DNA from 2 places in the Clostridium sp. 'deep sea' genome. Region 2 is predicted to be linked to the other one. Evidence: a T-box and tRNA genes for the amino acid it is inferred to sense, from the RefSeq annotation. Region 2 holds a T-box; the other holds one or more tRNA genes.
What was found. The T-box of region 2 lies ahead of thrS (threonine--tRNA ligase). A T-box ahead of a tRNA ligase gene usually reads a tRNA of that ligase, here a tRNA-Thr.
Positions count from the first base shown of each region.

Region 1: it has a tRNA-Thr gene. The T-box ahead of thrS (threonine--tRNA ligase) is inferred to sense a tRNA for this amino acid. The anticodon was not compared.

Region 1 covers NZ_CP063353.1:856,721-865,827, reverse strand. Annotated here, with positions in the region: gene IMX26_RS04065 (hypothetical protein) at 1-543, shown strand, start outside; gene dapA (4-hydroxy-tetrahydrodipicolinate synthase) at 626-1,489, shown strand; gene IMX26_RS04055 (MutS family DNA mismatch repair protein) at 1,657-3,444, shown strand; gene IMX26_RS04050 (zinc-ribbon domain containing protein) at 3,572-3,880, opposite strand; gene IMX26_RS04045 (phosphatase) at 4,145-4,894, opposite strand; tRNA gene IMX26_RS04040 (tRNA-Pro) at 5,111-5,187, shown strand; tRNA gene IMX26_RS04035 (tRNA-Thr) at 5,208-5,283, shown strand; gene IMX26_RS04030 (MarR family transcriptional regulator) at 5,533-5,991, shown strand; gene IMX26_RS04025 (ABC transporter ATP-binding protein) at 6,000-7,751, shown strand; gene IMX26_RS04020 (transposase) at 7,914-8,711, shown strand; gene IMX26_RS04015 (AAA domain-containing protein) at 8,822-9,107, shown strand, end outside.
Region 2 covers NZ_CP063353.1:404,409-413,515, reverse strand. Annotated here, with positions in the region: gene rplT (50S ribosomal protein L20) at 456-812, opposite strand; gene rpmI (50S ribosomal protein L35) at 836-1,036, opposite strand; gene infC (translation initiation factor IF-3) at 1,054-1,551, opposite strand; ribosomal protein L20 leader region at 1,580-1,699, opposite strand; gene IMX26_RS01965 (hypothetical protein) at 1,793-2,383, opposite strand; gene IMX26_RS01960 (DUF3787 domain-containing protein) at 3,550-3,717, opposite strand; gene thrS (threonine--tRNA ligase) at 3,808-5,727, opposite strand; T-box leader at 5,769-5,994, opposite strand; gene IMX26_RS01950 (EamA family transporter) at 6,056-6,964, opposite strand; gene IMX26_RS01945 (putative sporulation protein YtxC) at 7,039-7,911, opposite strand; tRNA gene IMX26_RS01940 (tRNA-Leu) at 8,353-8,441, opposite strand; tRNA gene IMX26_RS01935 (tRNA-Gly) at 8,451-8,525, opposite strand; tRNA gene IMX26_RS01930 (tRNA-Phe) at 8,534-8,609, opposite strand; tRNA gene IMX26_RS01925 (tRNA-Leu) at 8,635-8,723, opposite strand; tRNA gene IMX26_RS01920 (tRNA-Val) at 8,804-8,879, opposite strand; tRNA gene IMX26_RS01915 (tRNA-Leu) at 8,890-8,978, opposite strand; tRNA gene IMX26_RS01910 (tRNA-Cys) at 8,992-9,065, opposite strand; tRNA gene IMX26_RS01905 (tRNA-Gly) at 9,072-9,107, opposite strand, start outside.

The DNA of each region.
Region 1 (9,107 bases), 450 kb from region 2:
TATTGTTTACTGAAATCGAAGTATATAAAGCGACATCATTTAAAAAAAAGAACCAAAAAAATTAATGAAGCTGCAGATAACTATAATATTGACCCAAGTATACTTATGTCTTTGTATATTATCGAAACTTATTATAGACCATTTTATGCACGTATCTTTGAGTATATTATTCTATTTTTAGAGTGGATATTTTGTAATATATTAAACAAACCTATAAGAAATTACACTATAGGCCCTTTTCAATTAGGTATATCTAAAATATTGTTTTTTGGGAATATAAAAAAATGTGACATACATATAAGTAGTATAGATAGCCTATCATTATTTCAAGTATTTAAAATTTACAAATATTGTATACTTGAAAATAACCTAGATTTATGCTGTAAGAACATATCAATCATTCAACATAATAATAAGAGAAAATGGAGTAATAGTATAAGTAATGTAGGAAGAATAGGACAGATATATAACGGTAAAATTAGTTACGGAATTCTGCTTATGAAGTTAAGTAGTTTTATAAAAGAATATAATTTAATTCTATAGGTATTTTGCATATGCTACTATATGTGATCAGATTTTCACCCCAAGAATAAACTATACCATAAGCCAAAACAGGAGGTATAACATGAAGCTACAAGGCGTTTTTGTCCCATTAGTGACACCTTTTTTAAATGATAAAGTAGATTTTGTTTCGTACCAAAAAATGATTGACTACTACATAAATAAAGGCATAAGTGGTTTAGTTCCATTGGGGACTACGGGTGAGAGCCCTACTATTAGTGAGTATGAGTATGAAGAAATTATTGTTAACACAATGCAGTATAACAATAATCGTGTTCCTGTTTATGTAGGTATTGGTGGTAATAATACTTATAAGGTTATTAAACAAGTAGCTTTAGCTGAAAAGTATAAATTAAACGGTATTTTATCTGTTTGTCCTTATTATAATAGACCCAGCCAGGAAGGAATATATCAGCACTTTTTAAAGGTTTCCGAGTCTACCGATAGCAATATTATTGTATATAATATTCCTTATAGAACTGGTAAAAATATTGAGAATGAAACTATATATAAACTAGCAGAATTAAAGAACATAGTAGCACTTAAAGACTCTTGTGGAGACATAAAACAAACAACACAATTATTATTAAGTCCACCTAAAGATTTTTCGATTTTGACAGGTGAAGATGCTTTATTTTATACCACGCTTAATCTTGGTGGTGATGGAGGTATATTAGCTTCTTCACACATGAAAACTGAAGTATTTATACAAGTTTTTAACGCTATTAAAGATAACAATCATCAGCTAGCACTTAAAAAGTGGAAATCGATTGCTAATTTTATACCATTATTATTTGGTGAGCCTAACCCAGCACCTATTAAATACTGTTTAAATAAAATGGGTGTTATAGAGTCGAGTGAAGTAAGATTACCATTAACTGAAATATCAAATGAATTAAAGAGTAAACTAGAGCAAACGATAATATAAATAATACCAATAAAGCACCTCAAGAGGTGGCAAAAATAATTAAATCTAAATTTAACCTATAGCAACCCTGCTATTCATTATTATGTGAGTAGCAGTTTTTATTTAAGTATCTATTATAAAACAGTTATGATAAAATATAACCATAATAAAACTGCAAGGAGCAAACTATGCACCCCACAAATAAATATAAAAAAAGAATTGAAAAGTATGAAACTTTATTAAAAAAACTCAACCAAAACATAAGCTTATTAAGTCGTTTAAGATTACTAACTATTATAGCCTTAATAGCTACAGCAGCAATAACTACTGAATATAAAATGTATGATATAGCTTGGTTAACTACTGCTGGCTTTATACTAGTTTTTGCTTTTTTTGTGTTTAGACATAAAAAACTAAGAGATAGCCATAAATATCTTACTAATCTTAACGAGATAAGTAAACAGTCAATAATGAGAATTAATGGCGAGTGGACAAGCTTTAAGAATAACGGAGAAGGGTACCTTAATGAAGAACATAATTACTCTTATGACTTAGATTTATTTGGAGTTGGCTCTCTTTTTCAGCTTATAAATACTGCCAACACCTATATAGGTAAAGCTAAGCTGGCTAGTATGTTAACGAAGTATAACTTTAATAAAGAAACAATTATTAAAAAACAGCAAGCAATAAAAGAGCTGGCCTCTAAAAAATGGTGGCGTCAAAGGCTACAAGTTGAGGGTAAAATGTTTACTGAAGAGAATGTAGATACCGATTATTTAACAAACTGGGCAAATTCAAAACAAAGCTTATACACAAAACCAAGTGTTATTATTACCCTTAAGACATTACCTATTGTTACAGCAGTTACTTTAGTGTTGGCGTATTTTAGTATATGCCCAAGCTTTATTCCAGCTATTTTAGTGTCATTACAGTTTGTATTATTGATAGTTAGCATAACTAAGCGTAATAAAGAATTTACATTAATATATAAGTATCAAAAAAGCATAAAGGCGTACAGACATATATTAACCCAAATAGATAAGTGTAAATTTAAATCAAGTTACTTAAAAGAGTTAAAGGCAAAGTTAAGTAATAATAAAAATATTTCAGCTCCAAATCAGCTTAAAAAGTTGGAGCGTTTAGTTACTAGAATAGGCAACAGAAATAACCAAGCCTTTTTTCCTATTAATGGCTTAACTCTATGGGATTACCAGTGTTTAATACAGCTAGAGAAGTTTAAAAGTGAGAGTGGCTCTATGCTTAAAGATTGGTTAGTTACTATAGGTGAAATAGAGGCCTTATGTAGCTTTGCAAACATTGCTTATGAGTTTCCACAATGGCAATTCCCTGAAATAACAGATCAAGACTCAGTAATTGAGGCTAAAAATATTGCACACCCCTTATTAACCAATAAGCAGGTAGCTAATGATATTACTATGCAAAGTCCTAATGCTATATTGTTAATTACAGGATCTAATATGTCGGGTAAGAGCACCTTTTTACGTACTATAGGTATTAACTTAGTGCTGGCTTATGCTGGTGCTCCAGTGTGTGCTAGTTATTTAAAGTGTTCTGTCTTTAATATTAATACCTGTATGAGAATAAGTGATAATTTAAACAAGGGATTGTCTTCTTTTTATGCTGAGTTACTAAGAATAAAAGAGATAGTTGAGGAAACTAAAAAAGATAAACAAGTGTTCTTTTTGCTAGATGAAATATTTAAAGGAACTAATTCTTATGATAGGCATATTGGGGCAAAACGTTTAATAAAAAAACTTAAAGAGAGTGGGGCAGTGGGCTTAGTTTCTACTCACGACCTTGAGCTCGGTGATCTTCAAGAAAACCAGGTAATAAAAAATTATCATTTTCAAGAGTATTATGAGAATGATGAAATAAAATTTGATTATAAGCTCAAAAATGGAATCTCTAAAACCAGAAATGCCCTTCAATTAATGAAAATAATAGGCATAGATTAATTACAAACAGTTAACATAAAGTGTGTAAGCTTATATTATTATTTTATTCTTAATAATATAAAACCAAGATATCTTTATATAGAAATCTTGGTTTTATGTTTTTATAAACTATATTAAGACAGTATTATTACCACTGGCTTCTTTTCTTTGATTGAAAACAGTCATTACAATATACAGGTTTATCTCCAGAAGGTTTAAAAGGTACTTGAGTTTCTTTTCCACACTCAGAACAAGTTGCAGGATACATTTGGCGTTGACCACCATGACGTCCGCGGTTATTGCTCCCTCGAGATTGTCTTTTTCTTGCAGCACGACACTCAGGACATCTGCCTGGTTCGTTTGTAAAACCTTTTTCGGCATAGAACTCTTGTTCAGAAGCAGTAAACTCAAAATCTTTGCCACAGTCACGACAGGTGATAGTTTTGTCTTTATACATATTGTATCCTCCAAATTTAACAGACCATAAGGTCAAATTTGCTACAAGTATAACAAGCTTAGCAATATGAGGTAAAAGCAACTATTTATTCAATTATTATTATATCAAAAGTATTGTAAACTGCAAACAAATAAGTGATACGATTCATTTATTTTTATTAAAAACAGTTTTTTTTTGCTTACTTTATAGTTCTAACTTTAATAATACATAATACCTTATACAAGTTAGTTAAAACCAGTAAAGTTAATAGGCAATTTTATTACATTAATTAGTAGGAAATATCTTTTGTTTAGGAACCTGCCCGTTAGCTTTACGCGATAAATATTGATTTATAGAACTAACAGAGGTATTTAAGACATTTTTTTTAGTAAGTCCAACATTTTTAATAACCTCTAAGGCATTAACAAAGTTACCCACGTCTAAAAAAATATGAGCATCGCTGCCTACTGATATCATAGCATTATGTTTTTTTACCATTTTAGCTATTTCACAACAGTTTTTTTCACTGCCTCGTCGAGATACCGAAAAGGAGCTATTATTTATTTCAATAAAAACCTGTAACTCTTTAGCTGCTATTACAACTTGTTCTATGTGAATTTTATAATCGGGATTACCAGGGTGAACAATAATATCTACATAAGGATGTTTCATGGCATTAATCATTGCTCTAGTGTTTTCTTCAATACTGCCACCTGGATAACAATAATTATGAAAGCCAGCTAAAACTATGTCTAACTTTTTTAAATAGCGCTCAGGCATATCTATATTACCATCATGATCAATTATGTTACTTTCTACACCCTTTAATACCTGTACTCCAAACATTTGCTTAGGTATAACTGCAGAATTGCCAAAGTGATATAAATGAGGACCTCCAGGCATACTTGGACCATGATCAGTGATGGCAATAAGCTCTAATCCTTTATCGGCAGCTCCCTGTACCATTTCTTTAACAGTGCTGTAAGCATGACCACTAGCAACAGTATGACAATGTAAATCGGCTACTAACTTCATATGTTACCTCCTTACAATATTTATCTACTATTCTTAGTATAACTATAATGATTTAAGATTAAAATAGTCGATTAAAATATTTACATTCTTTTAACATAGGTATTGAAGTATAGGTTTAACGGGTAACAAACACAAGTTTATTATAAAAAAATAAATTAATTTTAAAAAAACTATTGACCAACACCTATATGTGATATATAATAATTCTCGCTGGTACGGGGTATAGCGCAGCTTGGTAGCGCGCCTGCCTTGGGAGCAGGAGGCCCCAGGTTCAAATCCTGGTGCCCCGACCAAAAGAAATTTCACTTAATAGGCCAATGTAGCTCAATTGGAAGAGCAGCCGACTTGTAATCGGCAGGTTGCGGGTTCGAGTCCCATCATTGGCTCCATAAAAACTACTACGTAATGTAGTAGTTTTTTTACTCTCCATATTAATCAAAAAATCCCTACTGCTTACTTACTAATTTAAATTACTTGCTAATGGTTATTTTAATAAAGATAACAAGTAAATGTTTGTTATGAATTTAGTACAAAATATTGACATAAAATAAAAAATATAATAATATATCGTATGAACGATATTGTTTCTAGTCTATATAATCGTATGAGCGATAAAAGTTTTAAAGGAGGTTAAATAATTGAGTAAGCTTGATAGCTCATCAAGAATAATCCAATTACTAGATGAAATTCATCATGAGATGTACCACAAAAAAAAATATAAAGACGTTGCAACACAGTTTAACATGTCTAAAGAGCAAGTATGGATATTGTGGAAACTGCGAAGAGCTAAAAAAAGGCATAAAAAAGAGTATAGTGTAGGGCAACTAGCAAAAATGTGTAATGTTGCTCAAAATACTATGTCGGAGAGAATTACTCGTTTAGCAGAAAGAGGTTTTGTTACAAGAATTCAAAACCCAAATGATAGAAGAAAATATATTGTAGAGTTAAATAAATCGGGTGAGGACTTATTAAATTATATAGATGAAGAACATAAAAGATTGTTTGCATTAGAGATAGAAGAGAGTTTAAGTACTGAAAAAAGAGAGATGCTAACAAACTTACTAAGTGAGCTTGTTAGTAATATTAGGGAGGAGTAATTCATAATATGCTTCTAAAACGTTTTATTAGTTATTATAAAAATCATATGCCTTTATTTATTTTTGATATGTTAGCGGCATTAATAATTGCTTTGGTAGACTTAACTTTTCCAGAGTTTACTAGGTATGCCTTAGACAATGTTATTCCAGCAAAAGATACTAACAAACTATTTACTTTAGCAGCAATAATGATAGCATTATATTTATTAAGGGCAGTTTGCAACTACATAGTAAATTATTGGGGGCACGTTGTAGGTACACGTATGGAGTATGATATGCGTAAAGATATATTTGGTCATATTCAAACGTTATCCTTTAGCTATTTTGATAAAATACGTACTGGTAAAATAATGTCTAGGATAGTTAATGATTTAAGAAACATAACAGAATTAGCACATCATGGACCCGAGGACTTGTTCTTATCTATAATTACATTAGTAGGATCTTTTATATTAATGATAAGAAAAGACATTAGATTAACACTAATAGTATTTGCATTTGTACCTATCATGTTGTTATATGGTATAAGTAAACGTAAAAAAATGTCTAAAGCATTTAGACAGGTTGCTGTTGAAATTGCTGATGTAAACGCCCGTTTAGAGAGCAGTATATCAGGAATTAGAGTTGTTCAGTCTTACACAAATGAAGAACACGAAATGAATAAATTTGATGAAGGTAATGTAAAGTTTAAAAATGCCCGTGGTAAATCGTTTAAGGCTATGGGTGAAATGATTAGTGGAATTACCTTTATGTCAAACTTTTTAAAGGTTGTAGTTATAGCAGTTGGTGGCTATTTTTATGCCAAAGATCAAATGTCGGCAGGTGTACTGGTTTCATTTTTACTTTACATCAATCTATTTTTCCAACCAGTAAGAAGGCTTATGTCATTTACCCAACAACTTGAGCAAGGTATGGCTGGTTTTTCTAGATTTGTTGATGTACTAGAGATAGAGCCAGAAATCAAAAATAACATCAATAGCGTAGATTTAGTTGACGTTAAAGGTGATATATATTTAGATAATATATCCTTTGCCTATAACGATGAAGAAGAAAACAAAAACGTATTAACAAATATAAATCTTCATGTTAAAAAGGGTAGTACAACAGCATTAGTAGGGCCATCTGGGGGCGGTAAAACAACCATATGTCACCTAATACCTAGGTTTTATGATGTTACAGGTGGTGCCATAAAACTAGATGGCATTAATATAAAAGATATTAATTTAAGGTCTTTAAGGCAACATATAGGTATAGTACAGCAAGACGTATTTTTGTTTGCTGATACAATAGCTGAAAACATTGCCTATGGTAAGCCAGATGCAACTCAAGAACAAATAATTGATGCTGCAAAAAGAGCTAAAATACATGAATTTATAATGACATTAGAAAATGGCTATGATACCTATGTAGGTGAACGTGGAGTAAAACTCTCGGGTGGACAAAAACAAAGAATCTCAATTGCCAGAGTATTTTTAAAAAACCCAGAAGTACTTATTTTAGATGAAGCTACAAGCGCTCTAGATAACGAAACAGAAATAGCCATACAGCAATCTTTAGAGGAATTATCTAAAGGAAGAACAACAATTGTAATTGCTCATAGATTATCTACGATAAGAAACGCAGATCAAATAGCTGTTATAGACTCATCTGGCCACGTAGCTGAAATAGGTACTCATGAAATCCTTCTTGAGAGAAAAGGACAGTATGCAAACTTATATAAAGTTCAATTTAGTGTATTAAATGGAGCTGCTGGTCAGTAGCTCTAGAGAACGCAGTTAAAAATAAAAGTGAAACAGGCAGGTAGCTACAAAGCTAGCTGTCTGTTATTTTATCAAGTAGTTGCAATATGCACCATAAAAGAATATAATTATCACATGGGGACGGTTCTCTTTGTGCTAAATTCAAGTTTTGGAGGTGCTCTAATGCCAAGATGTGCACGTAAAGTAAGCTCTACTGACTTTTATCATTTAATGATAAGAGGAATTAATAAAGAGGCAGTTTTTAATACAGATCAGCACAAATATGTTTTACTTAAATACATAAATGAACAAGTAGAATTAAATTATATAGGGTTATTAGCTTGGTGCATTATGGGCAACCACGCTCATTTAGTAGTTAAAGCTGAGTTAAGTAATATCTCTAGATTTATTAAAATTGTTCTTCTTAAATATGCTAAATACTATAATAATGCAAATGATAGAGTAGGACCTGTATTTGGAGATAGATTTAGAAGTGAGGTTATACAGGATGATAATTCACTTAAACAAGTTGTTAGATATGTTCACAGAAATCCTACTAAAGCCTGTCTTGTAGAGAAAATAGAAGAATATAAGTTTAGTAGCTATTTTGAATTTATTTATAAAGAGAAATATATAAGTAAATCTTTAAAAGAATTTTACATGGATTATTTTAGAAACAACAAAAAAAGATATATTAACTTTCATCAAGAAGAAGAGATTGCAGATTATTTTATAGATACAAAAGAACAAATTGCTAAAAATATACAAGAATTGTTTTGGCAGACTTTAAATGATTTTAATCGAGAACATAATGTAGATATCTTAAATGAGTATAAAACTAATAAGTGTTTGTTTAATGAACTAATATATATTTTATATGAGCAAACGGGATACTCGTATAGCAAAATTGCTAAACTATTAGGTATGAGTGTAGCTAAGGTTAGATATGCGCTAAAAAAGTATAGTGAAACTATTTTTTAGCATAAGGAGAACCGTCCCTATGTGCTAAAACTTATTTACTGAACACTATTAAAATTATATAATTAATTAAGAGATAAAATAGATATAGCCAGTGTTATATGGGGGAAAGTATGGAGAGTTTATTAAAAAAATATCAGTCCAGAATTATTAATATAAGTAAAAGAAACAGGAGTTTAGTTTTAAATAAAATTTATAAAAAACGGGCTTTTGATCTTGTTGACTTAGATAATATTTATTTACATAAAGCAACTGAAATTTTTGAGGCTTTGGTGTTTAATAAAAAGAGTGGTATAGAAATTTTACCATCTGCTCAAAGTTTCAGTAAAAAGTATTATAGGTACATAAAAAAAATTGAAAATGAGCTGAATAATGTACCTGAGTTTAATTATGATACTG
Region 2 (9,107 bases):
ATTTTTTAGTTCAATATGTAGTATATCTTAGAATAATAGGACATAGCGACGCTATATCTCATTAATTAGTAATAATATAATAAAACTATGTTATTAGCAAATCTGTTAACATTTCATTTAGTATATGTTTGCTGATTTCAATAAGTACTTTCATACTTTTCTTAATGGTTGATTGACAACAGATTTTCTTGTATATTTATAACTGCTGTCTAGCAATGAACATATCTTGGGATTATATGTGTTTAGATGCATCCTCACCACACGATAAAATTTTAGAATTAGATGGTTGACGTAATGAAACATTATGTGGTAGCTCATAGAATTTCATTAATTAGGAATAAGAAAAATCTCCCAAAAGACATACCACTGTATTGTCTTTTGGGAGATTTATTCGCATGATAAAGATATCGATGCAATTATGCAATCCTTCGTGGAACGAAGACTTACCCTTATATTTATTGTAAAGCTTCTTTAGCTACATTTACTAATTGAGTAAAAGCTGCTTTATCATTAACTGCTAATTCAGCTAATTGTTTTCTATTAATATCAACATTGGCTAGCTTTAATCCATGCATTAAACGATTGTATGTGATATCATTCATTCTTGCACCAGCATTAATTCTTGTAATCCATAACTTACGGAAATCTCTTGCCCTACGACGACGGTCACGATAAGAATTAGTTAATGCTCGTGTTACAGCTTGTTTAGCCATTCTTAGGTGACGACTGCGTGCACCTCTAAAGCCTTTAGCAGCTTTTAGTATTTTACGTCTACGTTGTCTTGATTTAACGCTCTTGCGTACTCGTGCCATATTATAATCCTCCCTGCGTCAACCTAAAATTGATAAGGTAATAATTTTTTTACTGTTTTTACATTACTCTCGTGTACATAAGTACCTTTTTGTAAATCTTTACGCTGGCGTAAACCTTTACGCATAGCTCGGTGATTTGAATATGCTTTATGTCTCTTAATTTTTTTACCAGCGGTAACTTTCATTCTCTTGGCTGCACCACGCTTAGTTTTCATCTTAGGCATAAGCTATTGGCCTCCCTCTATTTTTTGAGTAATGGGCTGTAAACAACTGTCATGTTACGCCCTTCCATTTTAATCTTTGAATCAGGTTTACCAAATTCTTGTAATTGATTACCTAATTTAATAAGTACTTTTTTACCAAGTTCACTATGAACAATCTGTCTACCTCTAAATCGAACTGTTAATTTTACCTTGTTGCCAGCTTCTAAAAATTTATTTGCTGCTCGAGCTTTTGTCATTAAGTCATTTTCTTCAATAGTTGGAGATAATCGAATTTCTTTTAAATTCACAATATGTTGTTTTTTTCTTGCTTCACGTTCACGCTTGCTTTGCTCATATTTATATTTACCGTAATTTAATATTTTGCAAACAGGTGGACTTGCTTGTGGTGACACCATAACTAAATCTAATCTTTGTTCAGTGGCAATTTTCATAGCCTCGTCAAAAGATATCACCCCAAGTTGAGCTCCATCGCTATCAATAACTCTTAACTCTCGGGCTTTAATTTGATTATTAATTTCCAGTTCTCGACTGATAGTTTACACCTCCTAAAATAAAAAACAGGTAGCAACGCCACCTGTAATTATTAATTAAAATACGGATTTAATTATTAATAACCTCATAATACTCTCATAAGGTGAGAAGCGGTGGCCTCTACTTGCTCTCATATAACATAAGAATGTTACCATAAAGTTTAATCTATGTCAATACAATAGTCAATATTATTTATGATGTGTCTACAAAAAAATCTTACTAAACCTATTCTATAATATTTAATTCTATTGAATTTAACTCCGCACCATAACCACTTTTGTAATGAACTAAACCTTTATTCTTTTCCCAAACAAAAGTCTCATAATAACCTGTTTCAGTACCATTATTATAACTATGATATACACATTTATTATCATTTACAGTTATATAACTGTGAAAACCTTTTTCTGTTTCTGCAACTGAATCTTTTACTGCTGTTTCCTGACAAACTATAACACTATCAGCAGGTATTTCTGCTTTTTTATTAACTTGATTTAAATTTTCCTCTGTAGGATTTATTTTATAAATACAGTCTTTTGTTATGTAAAAATAACCTATTATTAGTCTTTCTTCGTTTAGTACCTCATCAGTATTTAATTTTAGTTGATACAATATTCCTTCTTTATGTTTTACAACTTCATTCACAAACAAAATAATATCTTGTTCATTGTAACTTGCAAATAAAAATTTACCTTGATAATTAACTTGCTCCACATCATTACTAAAAAAATAATTATTGCTAGTTGATTCACCTTTAGTAAGTACATAGCATAAAAGCAATATACTTATAGATATTACTAACAAAACTTTTCTCACTGCAATTCTCCTCTTACCTATACAATATAATTATACTTGCTCTTTACTAGCTATCTCCCAATTTGTTTAATTATATATCTTAGAAATCTGCTGTCAAGCGCTACTTTGCTTTACTTTTACTCATATCTTACCCCTAACCCGTAAGTATTTTTATTATTTAATTTAAAAATATTTACCTTACTATAAAAACAAAAGACACCTACAATTTAAGTAGGTATCTTTACATCGTTATTAAAATGAGCAATTTGGGTACTATTCACCCGTTTTTAATAGCTGACTAACATAGGGTAATATAATAAGGACAACGATTAGTGTGAACTCCACAAACTTTTGACAAATCAGTATCAAGAGTGTTTCTTCCTGTAGCTTTACCAGGATCCATTAAAAATACCATATGATTTACCTCCTTTTTATAAAATTTCTTATAACATTTTTACTTATTAAAGTAAAAAATATTTTTTTATTTAGCTTAGCATGCAACTACTTTACACACACGATCAAAAACAATACAAATATCTGAGAGTTTAACTTTAGTATCATAGTTAATATCTGCATTTTTTTTGCTTGGATCTACTAAATATGTCATTTAATTCACCTCCTTAATATAATCTTATAAGTTTTATTTAACCTATTTTTTGTAATTTGTAATTACAGGTATATATTAACATTATTAAAGTATATTACGTGTCGATATTTGTTGATTCCTTTGTTAGTTTGTAACATTATAAATTCTGTTTTTAATTACATAAGCAATTATAGTGATTTAAAAAAAGAAAAAGCAGAGTTTAAATACGATCTACTCTGCTTTATATTATATTAAGTAATTTACGTATATTTTAAATTTTTATTGATCACTATGTTGTAAAATATTATATTAACACGCCGTTTGCCAATAAGGACATTTATCTGTGTGAACACCACATATTTTAGAATGATCTATAAAATAATATGTGCCCCTACTATTAGGCTCTAATAAAAACTTCATACTGTTAATCCCTCCTTAAATTAAATTAAATTAATGAATTGCTCAATAATATAATTAAGCATCTTCATCTACATATTACCATTTAACTCATTATTTTATTGTCGTAATTTGACGTTTTAGGTGAATAAAAAAACTTTAATTTTTTCCACAAATAAATAAGGGCTGCCTAAGCAGCCCTTATTTATTTGTGGTTTGAATCAACCCATTCTTTAGCATCAATTACATCTTGCAAACTTGGAACAGCTACTTTAGAGCCCTTTATCTGACTATTAATACCTGCCCATGCTGCTGTATAATTGTTTTCAATAGGTCTATTCTCAAGCAACCAACGCACATTACTTTTTTTCATAAATACCTCCAAGATCAGTACGGTAATAGTATCTACTCATTCTCGAAGATATTGCATAGTAATTAAATGTAATTTAATGTTTTATTGGAATTAATTTATCTTCTTATTTTTTATTTCTTCTAATACCAAGTCAATGAAATTATTTAATTCCATGCTACCTACGTCACCCTCAGATCTTTGTCTAATAGCTACATTGTTATTTTCAACCTCTTTGTCTCCAATAATAATCATATAAGGTATTTTTTGAAGCTGTGCTTCTCTAATTTTAAAGCCAACTTTTTCTTTACGTGTATCTACCTCTACTCTTATTTTAGTTTCTTTTATTTTGTTAGCTACCTCTAAAGCATACTGAGCATGTCTATCTGTAATTGGTATAACTTGTACTTGAACTGGAGCTAACCAAACTGGAAATGCTCCTGCATAGTGCTCTATTAAAACCCCAAAAAATCTCTCAAAGCTACCTAAAACTGTTCTGTGAATAGTTACAGGTCTATGTTTTTGGCCATCTTCACCAACATACTCTAACTCAAATCTCTCAGGCATTTGCATATCGAGTTGAATTGTAGCGCACTGCCATGTTCTGCCTAATGAATCTGTTAAATGAAAATCGATTTTAGGACCATAAAATGCTCCATCTCCTTCATTAACTATATAGTTCATGTTTCTTTTTTCTAAAACGTTCCTTAATGAATCTGTGGCAAATTCCCAATCCTCATCACTACCTATTGCTTTTTCAGGTTTGGTACTAAGCTCTACATGATAATCAAATCCAAATACCTTATAGATATCATCCACTAAGCTAATAACACTATCTACTTCTTGCTCAATTTGACTAGGTAACATAAAAACATGGGCATCGTCTTGAGTAAAAGCACGTACACGCATTAAACCATGTAAAGCACCCGATAATTCATGTCTATGCACTAAGCCTAACTCACACATTCTTAATGGTAAATCACGATAACTATGCATCTTTGTTTTGTAAACTAACATACTGCCTGGGCAGTTCATAGGTTTTATGCAACTCATATTATCATCGATTTCAGTTGTATACATATTTTCTCTATAGTTATCCCAATGACCACTCAACTGCCATAGTACTTGATTCATGATAACTGGTGTTCTAATTTCTTCGTAACCATACTCATCATGCTTGATACGCCAGTACTCTTCTAAAATGTTACGTACAATCATACCCTTGCCATGATAAAATGGAAAACCAGGTGCAAACTCGGTATTAAGACTAAATAAATCTAGCTCCCTACCTAATTTACGATGATCTCTTCTTTTTGCCTCTTCTATACGATGTAAATATTCTTCTAAATGGCTTTTTTTCTCCCAAGAAGTGCCATAGATACGCTGCAACATAGGACGCTTTTCATCACCTCTCCAATATGCTCCAGCTATACTCATTAATTTTATTGCTTTAATTTTTTTACTTCCAGGAATATGGGGACCAGCACATAGATCTAGGAAATCGCCTTGGTCATAATAAGTTATAATAGCATCTTCTGGTAAATCCTTAATTAACTCAATTTTATAAGGCTCATTTTTTTCTTTAAACAACTTCATTGCTTCTTCTCTAGAAAGCTCATGTCTTGTAAATTTTAAGTCTTGTTTAATTAGCTTATTCATCTCTGCTTCTATTTTAACTAAATCATCAGGAACTAAACGATGCTCCATATCAAAGTCATAATAGAATCCATCTTTTATTGAAGGACCAATAGCAAGCTTTGCATCAGGCCAAAGGTTTTTAACAGCCTGAGCCATAATATGAGCGCTACTATGGCGAAATATATCCAGTCCTTCAGCTTCATTGATTGTAATTAAATCTAAAGATACGTCGTTTTGTATCTCAAAATTACTATCAACTAATTTGTCATTTACTTTTGCTGCAACTACAGATTTTGCTAACCGAGAGCTGATATCTTTAGCAATTTGCATTGCAGTTATGCCTTTATCATAGCTTCTTTGTGATCCGTCTTTTAAGGTTATTGTTATTTTATTCATCGATAAATCCTCCTTTAAAATTATAAAACTCGTCTCTTAAATAAAGAGACGAGTTATTCGCGGTTCCACTCTTTTTCTAAATAAATTTTTTATTTATTTAGCAACTCGATGCTGTAACGTAGCAAACGTTTTAGCTTATTCTCCAAAGATTTCAGCTAAAAGGTTTGAAGGTGGTCTTCACTAAACAAAATTATAATACATTTTCAGCTACCTGTATCTCTCTTTTATAATTTATTGAATAGCTACTGTCCTTCGCATTACCTATTGTCTATTTCTCACTATTATAAATTTTCTTATATTCAATGTCAACCTATACGAGATTTTAAATTTAATCGACTGCACTTTGAGTTGTTACAGATTTAGTTGACTGTTCCATTTTAATTACTGTAACTCCCAACAAAACCATAATGCCGCCAATAAGTTGCATTACACTTAAATTTTCTTTAAGTAACAACAATGCAAATATAGAAGCAGATAAAGGTTCTATTGAGCTATAAATAGAAGCTGCTGCTGCACCTACCAATCTTATACCTACTATAAGTCCAAACATGCCCACAACAGTACCAAAGAATGCGATACCCAAAACAACTAACCATTGTGACATATCAAGTGATGTCCATAAACTAATTCCTGGTCTAGTAATAATATTTAACGTTAAAGCACAAAAGCTTACTGAATATACTGTTGATATATATCCATCACAATCCGCTTTAAAGGCTTGATTTGTAATTGCAAATATTGAGTAACATAGACCGCTTACAATAATTAAGTAGACACCAATCATTTTATAATCAAAGTGGCCACTGCTAATTCCAACTAATAATAGTATACCTACAAAAGTAAGTAATAATGCTCCCCATCGTTTTAAAGATATTTTTTCTTTAAACATAACGATTGTAATAAAAAAAGTGTATATAGGATGTAAGTAAAATAGTATAGCTGTTAATGAAACTGGCAAATATTTTAAAGCATAAAAATATGCAATTGAAGTAGAAGCATATGCTATTCCACCTTGTACAAACAATTTAGCCATATTAACAAAACCAATATTTACTTCATTTCTATGCTTAATTAAAGCATATATCCACAATAAAACAGCTGCAAAAGTAAATCTCATAGTTAATAACTCAAGCGGTGATAAACCAGCATCATAACCCAATTTACTCCAGATTCCTAAGGTCCCAAATCCAATAGATGAAACAGCAATTACCAGAAATCCTTTTTTGTCTTTTGTCACTTTTTTTTCCTCGCTCTTACATGATGTTAAAATTCCATAGATACTTTAACACACTTTTTTGGTAAAAGCGATCTTTAATTTTGAGTACATAATTTACATGAATTACATATGACTATTCTGTCTTTAAATATTCTATTTAATAGCTCAAGTAAGTCTTTACTTACATTTCCTTTATTATGAATAACTAGTTTACTTGGTGCCATTTTTATTAAAACACTTAATAACATATCGTCCATTGAGATTCCAACACTTTTCAGCTTTTGCGTTTTTGCATCCCATAATTTTTGTAATGAGTTTTCATCTTTATCATAAAGTTTAAACTGACCATCCTTTTGGAATACTACGTGTATACACGGCACTTTATTGCTTTGTAGTTGGTAGAAATATTGAAGAAGTTTAGTAAACTCCTCTTTTTCTCTACTAAGTAAAAGCTCTTGTAAAGCATTATCTGTATATTTACGTAGTTGTTCAAGATATGGTCTTAGTCTAAAGTTTATAAAGCCCTCTAGTATTAGAGTATCATTATCTGCAAAATACTCGAGCAAAGCGTATAAAACTCGATTACGTCTCAGCATATTATCTTTTTCGTTTACTGATGAAGATAAGCTTTTATGTAATTTTTTTTGTGTAAGTATAAATATTTTAGCCCTATCAGATGATGTATATTGAACATAATCTTGATTGATTATATGCCAAATAATTCTTGGCTCTAAATGTTCAATTATAATATCAGCTAAAGCACTAGCAATAAATTGACGAGCTATTTGTTGAACTTCTGAATTGGCAGCGACATCATCTAAGCTAAACCTTATCATTTCTAAGTCACGTAACGGCATCTGTTCCATTTTTAAAGGGTAATTAGTTTTAGAGTAGTTTTGTAACTTTCCCGATAAGCTTTTCCATATAGCACCAATTGGGGCACTTGTTCCAATATATGCAATATCCACGCTGCCCACTCCTTTCTACACGTACATGTATTATTGCCAGACGATTAAATACAATATTCTTAAAACGCTTATAAAAAATAAGGCGTTATAGTAATATAATGCAATATTTAAAATCCCTCTATTATAAAATAAAAAAAAAGTAGGCAAAACGTGCATATAATAGGAAAAAAAATCAAAATTAATTCCTTATTTTCATGCTAACATATTCATTATATATCATTTTTTTACTTTAATTTTTTTTAAAATTTTTGTTCATATTTTAAACTAGTTAGTAAGAAATTTAGAACAATATAAATATTCATGTTCTGTAATTAAGTCTCGAATACGAATATCTATACTTATTATAATGTTAATTAACTCATAAAGTGTACATAGCTAGCTACTTTTTAAAAATGGAAATTTTTTATTAAAAAAAACTACACATTTTCATACGTAGTTTTTTGGTGCCTGGGGTCGGACTCGAACCGACACGGTAATCACTTACCGAGGGATTTTAAGTCCCTTGCGTCTGCCAATTTCGCCACCCAGGCTTATTAAAATGGAGCGGAAGACGAGATTCGAACTCGCGACCCTCGCCTTGGCAAGGCGATGCTCTACCACTGAGCTACTTCCGCATATTACTTGGTGGCGCAGGGCGGAATCGAACCGCCGACACAGGGATTTTCAGTCCCCCGCTCTACCAACTGAGCTACCGCGCCATGTATATTAATACTATTTTTATTTTGGTGCCTGGGGTCGGACTCGAACCGACACGGTAATCACTCACCGAGGGATTTTAAGTCCCTTGCGTCTGCCAATTTCGCCACCCAGGCTTATTTTTTAGTACAATATTATTCTTTTTACTGATTTAATGCCAAAAAAAAAATCTATGTATATAGATTTGCCTACTTTATGGTGAGAACGACGTGACTTGAACACGTGACCTCTACCGTGTCAGGGTAGCGCTCTCCCAGCTGAGCTACGTCCTCCTAAAAAAGTTGGTGCCTGGGGTCGGACTCGAACCGACACGGTGATCACTCACCGAGGGATTTTAAGTCCCTTGCGTCTGCCAATTTCGCCACCCAGGCTTATTTACTTTTATGGAGGCGGCACCCAGATTCGAACTGGGGATAAAGGATTTGCAGTCCTCTGCCTTACCACTTGGCCATGCCGCCGTAAAATGGAGCGGAAGACGAGATTCGAACTCGCGACCCTCG